DNA from 3 places in the Blautia sp. HCN-1074 genome. Region 3 is predicted to be linked to each of the others. Evidence: riboswitches for the same ligand, from Rfam matches in the RefSeq annotation. Region 3 holds a riboswitch; each other region holds the start of a gene.
What was found. Region 3 has a riboswitch for cobalamin ahead of WKT11_RS18760 (ABC transporter substrate-binding protein). Riboswitches for the same ligand answer to the same signal wherever they lie in the genome.
Positions count from the first base shown of each region.

Region 1: linked by a shared signal. The riboswitch ahead of WKT11_RS09680 (sirohydrochlorin cobaltochelatase) and the one ahead of WKT11_RS18760 (ABC transporter substrate-binding protein) in region 3 are both predicted to bind cobalamin.
Region 2: linked by a shared signal. The riboswitch ahead of WKT11_RS16765 (ABC transporter substrate-binding protein) and the one ahead of WKT11_RS18760 (ABC transporter substrate-binding protein) in region 3 are both predicted to bind cobalamin.

Region 1 is NZ_JBBKBP010000009.1:45,120-48,677, reverse strand. It holds gene WKT11_RS09680 (sirohydrochlorin cobaltochelatase) at 181-1,563, opposite strand; cobalamin riboswitch at 1,763-1,939, opposite strand; partial or broken gene hisI (phosphoribosyl-AMP cyclohydrolase) at 2,066-2,389, opposite strand; gene hisB (imidazoleglycerol-phosphate dehydratase HisB) at 2,693-3,283, opposite strand; gene hisD (histidinol dehydrogenase) at 3,372-3,558, opposite strand, start outside.
Region 2 is NZ_JBBKBP010000026.1:14,521-18,078, reverse strand. It holds gene WKT11_RS16775 (ABC transporter ATP-binding protein) at 1-90, opposite strand, end outside; gene WKT11_RS16770 (FecCD family ABC transporter permease) at 90-1,175, opposite strand; gene WKT11_RS16765 (ABC transporter substrate-binding protein) at 1,190-2,290, opposite strand; cobalamin riboswitch at 2,406-2,679, opposite strand; gene WKT11_RS16760 (ABC-2 transporter permease) at 2,760-3,092, opposite strand; gene WKT11_RS16755 (ABC-2 transporter permease) at 3,068-3,427, opposite strand.
Region 3 is NZ_JBBKBP010000035.1:21,511-25,068, forward strand. It holds gene WKT11_RS18760 (ABC transporter substrate-binding protein) at 15-1,577, opposite strand; cobalamin riboswitch at 1,774-1,973, opposite strand; gene WKT11_RS18765 (hypothetical protein) at 2,049-3,257, opposite strand; cobalamin riboswitch at 3,397-3,558, opposite strand, start outside.

The sequences.
Region 1 (3,558 bases), on a different contig from region 3:
AACACCTCGCGGGATATTACCAGTGAACAGTAACCATAAAAATACATGCCAGATATATTATATGGTAAAAAATATCATTCTCTCTTATCATATAATATATCTGCCCGGGAACTTCTGCAAGTTCTCCGGGCAGTTTATTTGTTTGGACAATGTTATTTAAAGAAATAACTTTTTATTCTATTATTCAGCGTCAGCCTCTGCAGTATCATCTGTTGTTTCTTCTGTCTGTGCATCGTCAGCTGCTGCTTCATCTGTAGTATCATCTGTAGCTTCTGCATCAGCATCGTCTGTTGCAGCTTCATCAGATGTTCCAAGAGAATCAATTGCTGCTTTTGTATGCTCTACATAGAGATCTTCTACAGCTTCAATTCTTCCAAGACCTGCGATCTGGCAGTCTACACTGTCGAAATCACCAGATGCTTCGAACTGAGATTTCCAAGAATCTTCATCATCACCAGCCATATCGTTATTAGCGTGATCACCGGCAACAACCATCAGAGGACGAAGAATTACATTCTTAAATCCAGCTTCTTTTACTTTCTCGATAACTGCTTCGCAAGCTGTGTCTTCTGGCTCACCTTCTACAGTACCGATGAATGCATTTGTGAATCCAAGGTCATTCATCTGTGTCTGCATCTGATCATATGTTACGTTAGCTGTATGGGATGTTCCATGTCCCATGAATACGAATGCTGTACCAGCATCTGCTGCTGCCTGCATATCATCAAATCCAGCTTCTTTGCATGCTTCATCTGTGATTGCCTGTGCAACTGCTTTCTTATCGTCGTTGATTACTGTAGCGTCATCACCAACTTCACCAAGCATTGGCTCTGCGATTGCTACGGATTCGAATTTATCTTTATATCCGTCGATAGCTTCTACCATTTCATCATATTCAGCACCATGCATCAGATGTGTAGGCTGTACAACAAGATTCTTAACACCGTTGTCTACTGCACGGTCAAGTGCCTGCTGCATGTTATCGATTACTTCATTATCTCTTGCTTCTACATGGTTGATAATAATCTGTGCTGTGAATGCACGTCTTACTGACCAGTCCGGATATGCTTCTGCAAGAGCATCTTCGATTCCTTTGATATCCTCTGCACGGCTGTCGTTGAAAGATGTACCAAAGCTTACTACAAGGAGTTCGTTCTCACCGATTTCATCCTGGTTACGCGGATCATCTTTGGAAGCGTCACCTGTGTCACGGCCAAAGTATTCAGGGCTTGCTTCTTCACCTTCTACCAGCTCTTTCTGAGCATCTGTCAGTTTGTCCCATGCTTCTTTTGCTGCTTTGCAGTCTTCATCAGTTGTATCTGTTCTTTCCTGAACATAGATCTTATCGATCAGGGCAGCTACTTCATCTGCTGCTTTCTGATCATCATCAGATGCTTCTGTTGTGTCATCGGAAGCTTCTTCTGTATCAGCTGCGTCAGCGTCATCTGCTGTTGCATCATCTGCTGATTCTTCTGTTGCTGTGTCGTCAGATGCGAATGCTACTGCACCTGTTGCTGCTGTCATGGAGCAGGTCATAGATACTGCAAGTAATAAAGCTAACATAGATTTTCTTTTCATTTTGTTTTTCCTCTTTTATTTCTTGAATTTCCGGACAGACGTATGCAAAAAAGCAGCCACATATTCTGCGACTGCCACTTCCCCATAAATACACGGTTTTTTATGAATCAGATATATCTGATTCATTTATCATATAAAAGAGCTATGTATAGTTATGAGAATAGAGGTTCTGTATACCGCAGACCTTAAATTCCACGCCAAGGCAGTTCTCCTGACTTCGATCATCGCCGCTTTTCCCTTCCCGGCAACCCAGTGGTCTCTGAAAGGCAGCTCCCATACACAGTGACGGTATCGCTCCGGATTCTCACCGGATTCTCTTTTGCACATCATATATGATGTAACCTTTGCGCTATAACATTGCACATATTCAATTCGGATATTCTTTTTTTATCACATTTAATAAAAAATGTCAATACAATTTATATATATTTCCTATTAATGTTTTTACACTATATGAGAAACAACGTTGATTCTCTTACTTTACTGCCTCTGTCAATGTTTTGAAGAAGCAGGTTCTGTTTCCTGTATGGCAGGCTGCACCGATCTGCTCTACTTTTGCAAGGATGGTGTCGTTATCGCAATCTAATGTAAGAGACTTTACAAACTGAAGATGTCCGGAAGTGAGGCCTTTGGTCCAGAGTTCATTGCGGCTTCTGCTCCAGTAGGTCATTTTGCCGGTCTGAAGTGTGGTATTGAATGCTTCTTCATTCATGTATGCAAGCATCAGGACTTCGTTTGTCTGATAGTCCTGTGCGATTACAGGTACCATTCCGTCGCTGTTTAACTTGAAATCCGACCAGGCGATGCTGCTCTTTAAATTTGCTGTATTTTCCATCTTTATTACTCTCTCCTGATTAACTTTTATATAGTGGTTTATTTTATCTTTATCTCAAAAGATGTTCCACAGAACCCGCAGAAAATACTATTTTCCTGCTATTCCGGGAACATCTTTCATTATTCTGCAATTATCGTAACTGTTCAGTACCTTCACAGTTACGATTAAAAATCGCCTTCGGCGATGGGATTTTGACTTGTATGTCTCGGGATTTTGGCATGTTCATGCCAAAACACCTCGCGGGATAGTAGACTGCTGAATACTTACCAATTATCTACATTACGCAAGGCTTCCTTTGGTAGACAATACATCTGTGATTCTCGGGTCATAAGATGTTGCTACATCCAGTGCTTTGGCAAAGCTCTTGAACATGGCTTCTGCCATATGATGGTTGTTTCCACCAGTCAGAACCTTGATATGGAGGTTCATGCCACAGGAATAAGAAATAGCGTAGAAAAATTCTTTTACCATTTCTGTAGACATATCGCCAATCTTATCTGTAGTGAATTCTGCATCCCATGCAAAATACGGTCTTCCGGACAGGTCAATCGCACAGAGCACGAGGGATTCATCCATCGGAAGGATGCAGCTGCCGTAACGCTTGATTCCTTTTTTGTCGCCGATTGCTTCTTTTAATGCGGTTCCGAGAACAATTCCTGTGTCCTCGATCGTATGATGATCATCTACCTGAAGGTCACCATGAACTCTGACACTTAAGTCAAAAAGTCCATGACGGGTAAATCCATCCAGCATATGGTCAAAAAATCCCACTCCTGTTTCGATATCGGAATATCCGGTTCCGTCCAGATTAATCTTTAATTTAATCTCGGTTTCTTTTGTATTTCTCTCTACTGAGGCTTCTCTTGCCATAATTACGTCCTCGCTGTTTTTCTCTCTGTAATATGTAATGGATTGGATAGCTTCTCTTCTATTTATTTCTTAAAAAGATCTGACGCTATTATTTATCCTCATCCTCAAAACGAACTGCAATAGAGTTTGCATGTGCAGTAAGCTGTTCGGAGGTTGCAAACTGGATGATATCCTTGTGAATGTCACGCAACGCTGCTTTAGAATAATATACAATGCTTGACTTCTTAATGAAATCATCTACAGAAAGTGCAGAGAAGAATTTGGCTGTTCCGTTT
Region 2 (3,558 bases), on a different contig from region 3:
CAGTTCTTTGTCCTGTGACTCTATGGAAATGCCTTTTAATATCTGTCGGGCGTGAAATCCAACCTGAATATCTTTTGTAGTGATCTTCATTACTTGCTACCTCCAAATCCATAGGATTTCCGCACAAGCAGATAAATAAAGCATGGAGCACCGATAATTGATACCAGCACACCAATCGGCATCTCAGAATTCTTCAGGATCACACGACATGCCACATCACACCAGATCAGAAAAGACGCGCCAAGAAGTGCGCTCAGTGGAAGTAATCTTCTGTGGTCAGTTCCAAACAGAATCCTGACTACATGAGGAATCACAAGTCCTACAAATCCGATCACGCCAGCACAATATACGGCAAATCCAATCATTACAGAAGCAACAATCAGGTAAAATGTTCTCAATCTGTGTAAATCTGTTCCAAGTGTGATAGAAACTTCATCTCCCAAAAGCATCAGATTCAGATTTCGATACTGTGTCCAGAAGATGACCACACATATCAGAGTAACCGGAAGCATCACACCTACTCTGGCCCAGCTTGCCCCTGCAAGACTTCCCATGCTCCATTTCATAACTTCCGTAGCTGCATTTTTGTCATTTGTAATGTAAATAACAAAATTTGAAAAAGCAGAGCATACCGCACTGACCGCCATTCCGGCAAGGATCAGCTTAGCTGATGTTGCCTTTCCTCCCATATTTGCAATAGCAATAACTGCAAAGGAGGTGATCATCGCGCCAATAAAAGCAGTAACTCCGACAGAGTTCCCGCCAAGAAAGCTTCCGATTCCGAGCATGATTGCCAGCGTTGCACCAAGGGATGCACCAGATGAAATACCCAGTACATAAGGATCTGCCAGCGGGTTCTGCACGATTGCCTGCATTACTACGCCACATACAGAAAGAGCCATTCCAACTGCCAGAGCCAACAGGACTCTGGGCAGTCGGATCAGCCATACAACATCGTGAATTGCACCTTCTGCATAGGCAGACAGACTTTTTATATGAAATAATTTATAAACAATGACACTGTACACATCCTTCAGCGACAGATCAGCATTACCAAAAGTAATCGCCGCAAGTATGGAAAAAATAAGAAATCCTGCAAGTCCGATGAGGACTGCCACATACATGGATGTTCTGAGCACACTGCCTTTTTTTGTCTGTGAAACCTGTTCTTTCACTGTATTTTCCTCAATCAGTCAAGATTAACGTCCGGGTATAATCCTTTTGCAAATGTTTCGATTCCATCCTGTGTACGTGTTGCACTTGCATACATCTCGCTGAGCATGATCGGATAAACACGACCGTTCTTTACAGCGTCAAGACTCTGAAGTGCTTCGTCATCCTGAATAACTGCAAGCTGGTCATTCTTAACTGTTTCCGGATCATCTCCTGCATATGGCATATATACTACGAAAATTACGTCAGGATTTGCTGCAATAATATCTTCTTTTCCAACTGTAGAAGCATCCGGGTTTGCCAGAGTCGCACCTAACTGTGTTACCATATCTCCACCAAGGCTCTTTGCACCATAGTTTGTGATATCTTCTCCAAGAGGTTCCAAAACCATTACGCTTGGTTTCTCTTCTACATCTGCTGTTGCTGTAAGAGTTTTATCGATCACTGCCTTTGCATCATCTACGATTGCCTGTGCTTTGTCCTGTACATCAAAAATCTTTCCAAGGTTTAAAATATCTGTAAATTCATTTTCCAGAGTTCTGTCTCCGTCAGGGCGTGTGTTTGTGTTGTAATAGGTGTTGCAGCCTTTGTCGATCCAGTCTGTTACATTTCCGAGGTTTTTATCAGAGAACAGGGAACTCCAGGATAAGATCATGTCTGGCTCCAACATCGTTACAGTCTCAAGGGATGGGGTAAATTCATCAAGATAATTTGTTTTAGAGAATGCTTCTTTGAGATCATCCGGAACTTCATTATCAAGACCCGCTGTAGCTACAAGGCGGTCTTCCAGTCCAAGTTTCAGCATAGTTTCAATGCTTCCCTGATATACAGCAAGAACTTTCTCCGGTGCCTTTTCATAGGTTGTTTCAATTTCATTTCCATCATAATCATAGGTTGTGATGGTCAGAGGATATTCTGTCTTTGTACCTTCTGCGTCTGCTGTTTTATCTGCATCTGCTGAATCCTGTGCGTCTGCATCTGCTGCCGGCTGGTTGTCCTCTTTGATCGTCTCAGAGTCTGCTCTCTCTGCTGCAAAAGCTGCCGGAGCTGCGGAAACTACCATAGCTGCTGCCATCATAATTGCCATAATTCTTGTAGATAAATACCTGTTTTTCATTTGACTTCCTCTCTTTTCGTATATGTCGTTTACTTGTTCGTGTAACCGAAAAGATGGAACTTCAGAAAAAGTAAAATAGAAGTGATAAAAATAACGGATACTTTTTACGGAAGCTCCTTCTTTACACTGTCAGGCAGGTTTCCTGACTCACAGATCACAGAAAGTTTCCACAAAATAAAAACTGATACAACATCCATGCTTCAGCAGTTCATGAATGTTGTATCAGAAATATTTCCAGATACTCTCTGGCAGCCGGATTCCGCCTTCTCACATATTTATGCAATGACATATTACAATCCCGCTTTTTTCTGTATACAGTGGCCGCAACCGTTCAGGCATTTCACCTGATTCCCTCTCACATTATCATACACAGAATCTGCATATGATAATGTTCACTTAACAGCTATTCAATTACGCTGATATAATTTTAGCACACTGCATTTATAATTACAACTATATTCGAGACACATCAAAATTCTTTCTTCTCCATAAGCCGTACACTACCCCAATAAGACCCCATATATACAATTACTGTGAACAATGCAACTCCAGCCAATACCATTCCCCAGTTCAGTCCATTCAGCCATGCATCGACTGCGTCTGCTGAAAGTCCAATTGTTTTTATCAGAGTATAAACTACGGCAATTATAATAGCCCACATGACCATTGCAATATAACGTCCTTTTTCCGCTCCAAAATGTATTACAAGCGGGAGTGATGCCGTCAACATAAGAAGTGCCAGTGGAATGTATATCAGGCTGCCGATGATAGTCTCACTCAGGCACCCTTGAAGCTCAGGCACCCTTGAAGCTCTGCCACGCCTTTGCAGATCACTCCCGTTATCGTTGTAATTCCCCACGCTGCAGCCGTAAGCCCTGCTCCCAGCAGATATTTCTCTGCCACATATTGTTTTCTGGTAACCGGCAAGGTCATAAGAAATGCAAGACCATTATCAAACTCATCATAACTTATAGTCGTAATGGCAAAAATTGCTGTGACAAACGTAAAATATCCTGTAGCAAAACTGATACTTCCGCTTCCTGCCAGATTCAGGATGACTCCCATTACAATAACCAAGATAAAAAACTGTTTCTGCTGTTTCATCAGTTCTATATCCTTTACAAATAATCCCTTCATACCTGTTCCTCCATCATCATTTCAAAAAGATTTCTGATTTCCTCATCGTCCAGTCCACTTCTTCTGCCCTTCATAATTGCCTGCTCCAGATCATGATATAACTGTTGTCAACTGTTTTATACTGTTATACA
Region 3 (3,558 bases):
TTCGCAGACTTTTCTTATTCTGCAGGAGTAATTTCTGTTGACAGCCAGTAGTAATCTGCTGTATGGATATGTGCAGAACCAACTTTCTTACTGTAGATCATAGATGAGTTGTAGTATCCATCAATCAGAACCGCTGCATCATCTACCAGGATCTGCTGCATCTGGAAGATCAGATCTTTTCTCTTTTCCGGATCCATTTCACCTTTTAATTCTTCATATAACTTATCATAGTCCGGGTTGGAGTATGCGCAGTAGCTGGTATCAGTTGCCCAGTTAGCCATATATGCCAGAGGATCTCCGGTACCAACAGTGATCCAGTTATTGTTATTAAAGTCATAATCCAGTGCTGCAAGTTTACTCCACTGATCATCTGAGCTTCCGTATTCAGGAACAACACCGATGCCGATTTCTGCAAGATACTGTGCGTGAGCATCTGCAAAGTCATTCAGAAGACGGTTTTCATAAGAAATATATCTAAGGTTGATATTCTGGCCATCCAGTTCACGGATTCCATCTCCATCTGTGTCAACGATTCCTGCATCATCCAGAATCTGTTTTGCTTTTTCCGGATCATAGGTATATGGATTCTCAAGTTTGTCGTAATCATAGTTCAGAGTAGATGGCAGTACGGAAAATCCTGGTGTATAAAGTCCACCGATTGTTCTGGAATTACAGATTGTATCATAGTCAATTGCCATCAGGATTGCCTGACGAAGTGTTTTGTTTCCAAGAACACCATCAAAGTTCATCCATGCAAATCCGCAGCGTACACCGGATGCAATATCAACAGTAAAGTCATCACTGTCCTGGAAATCCTGAATATCTGCTACATTTGTGATATTCTCAACCAAGTCTACCTGACCACTCTGGAGAGCCATTGTTTTTGCGGAGTTATCTCCCATGAACAGCAGATTGATCTTATCGTATGGAACATCTTCACGATAATACTCATTTGCAGCTAATGTATAACCAACACCTACACCATTGAATTCTTCAATCTTGTATGGACCTGTTCCAATAATTCCATTATCGTAGTTTTCAATATGTTCTACATCTGTGATTCCCATAGTTGGGTGGCAGAGCTGTCCTACAAGGTTTGCATATGGTTTGCTTGTTTTGATGTTAATAGTATTTGCATCATCATCTACAGTAACTTCTGCTTCAAATTCCAGATATTTCTCCGGTTTGGCAGATCCGGAAGGTCCTACCTCTTTCATGTGATCAAAATACTCTTTTACCTTTGTCGGAGTTAAATCACATCCGTCAGAGAATTTAATTCCGTCTTTCAGCTTGATCGTCCATTCTGTATGCTCGTCATTTACTTCATAACTCTCAGCAAGCCACGGGATAACTTCCATATTGTCATCGAATTTAAATAATGCTTCAGCAATACCATATCTCATAGCATTCCATCCACTGTTTTCATCATTTGCACTGTTTACACATCCATCTGTGTACATCTGACATCCGAAGTTTAAAACCTTCTCATCACCCTTCGCCTGTACAGTAACTCCCATTAATAATGCAACTGTTGTTGCCGCTGCTAACACAAGTAATTCTCTTTTTGTTTTTTTCATCCTTTACTTCCTTTCTTTTTTTGTTTCTTCGTTGTTTTTCTTCCTTCTCATACTGTCCATTCCTGTGATTTTGAACGAAAAAAAAGACAGATGCTCCCACATCCGTCACGAAATCTTACCATTAAAGAATCAAACATATATATGCAACACATGAAGTTGTAACTCTTAATCAGGATTTCTCGTCGTCCGCAAGAATCTCTTTTACCAGAAATAAGCAGGTCTCCTGACTTAAGCTTACCCATTTTCAGCACCTTCCCAGAAAAATATCTTCCAGTGGCATTCAGCTGAAAACCAACTATCACAGTGACGGGATCGTACCGGATTTACACCGGTTTCTCTTTTAATCAGACCAGCAGGACGCTTCTGCTGGTCTGAACTTATCTCTAAAATCATTAAATGACCGTATGAATACTCATCTATCATAACATACCATCATGTATACGTCAATTATTTTAGACTCTTATTTTCTATCTATTTTTCCGTAAATTTCCGGAATTTCTCAAAATTTGTTTCCGGTGTATAGGATTTCAGAACTTCCATCATGTCCTCTACACTATATGTATTATCATACATTCCAATAGATAACGCATACTGCTTATTAAACTCATCTACTGAATCCGCTGTCCAGAATGACTGCTGCAGCCGGAAAGCACTTCCATCTTCACGGTAATCTTCTGCAAAGCCTTCCAGAGCATTTTTCATGGCAACAAATGATGGTGCAACGATAGCACCGTATTTTCCTACAAGATAGTCGATTCTTTCCTTGCCGTTATATCCCTTTTTATTAAACATTTCGTATGTATCTTCTGTAAAACAGTCAATGGAACCCAACAATACATCTGTACTGTTCTCTTCTTCATAAGCATCAATTATCTTGATAAAATCACTTGCGCTCACTACACTCAGAATAACATTATACTCTCCTGTATTCAGCGAATCAGCCAGCTTTTCATCCAGGTGATCTTTTGGATACCCCGGAACCAGAGTAATCTTAATGTCACTGCCTGTTTCAATTTCTTCAGTATCCTGCGTATTCACCAGTTCTTCTACAGACTTCTCATATGACAGGCCATATGCTTCCTGAAGCTTATTCAGAATACCAATCGTTCTCAGACGATGCATCTCATTACCGATAGCAGATCCTCCACATGCTATTATGTAATGATTCTGGTTATTCTGATCCTCTGAAACAAAATACTCCGCCATATTGGCAGCCGCATCCATTTCTGTTTCAACAGATGTTCCTATTGTTCCCAGAAAATAAGGATTATCCTTTACTTTCTCATACATTTCATCACTGATCGTTCCTGAGCCACGTACATAATACATACCATATTCTTCACATACCGGAAGAACTTCTTCAAGATCTGAGGAAAGGAAAGAAATAATTCCCTTTACATTTCTTTCATGAAGCTCGTTGATAAAGCTGATTTCTTCTTCTGCTGTACTTATACTGGAAGAATATAAAAACTCGACATCAAAAGCCATGCCGACATAATTTTCAAAATAATTTCTAAATGCTCTTACTTCTGCATCATTCAGATTATATACGGACACTCCTATTGTCATTTTTCCGTCCTGATTTGTTGTATCACTCTGAGTGTCAGCTGCCATAACTGAAATACTGGTGCAGGTAAGCAGCATAATCATTGTCAATATAAAACTTATTATCTTTTTCATTCCTTTTTTACCTTTCTGTCGTATTTGTATAAAAATTCAAGTTTTCTTTTCTCACATCCTTTCCTGAAATAAAAAAGATCCTTTTCTTAAAATGTATTTTAGGTATAAAAATAAAGCCTTTCTTATACACCGTAAGAAATAACCTTTTTTAATGCAAGCAGGTCTCCTGACTTAAGTTCATCGCATTTTATCGTCTTCCCGCCTCTTAAGCAGTGACATATATGATAAAAAGCTCCCTTTTACAGTGGCGGGACCGTACCGGACTTGCACCGGTTTCCCTTTTAATTCCATATTACTGGAA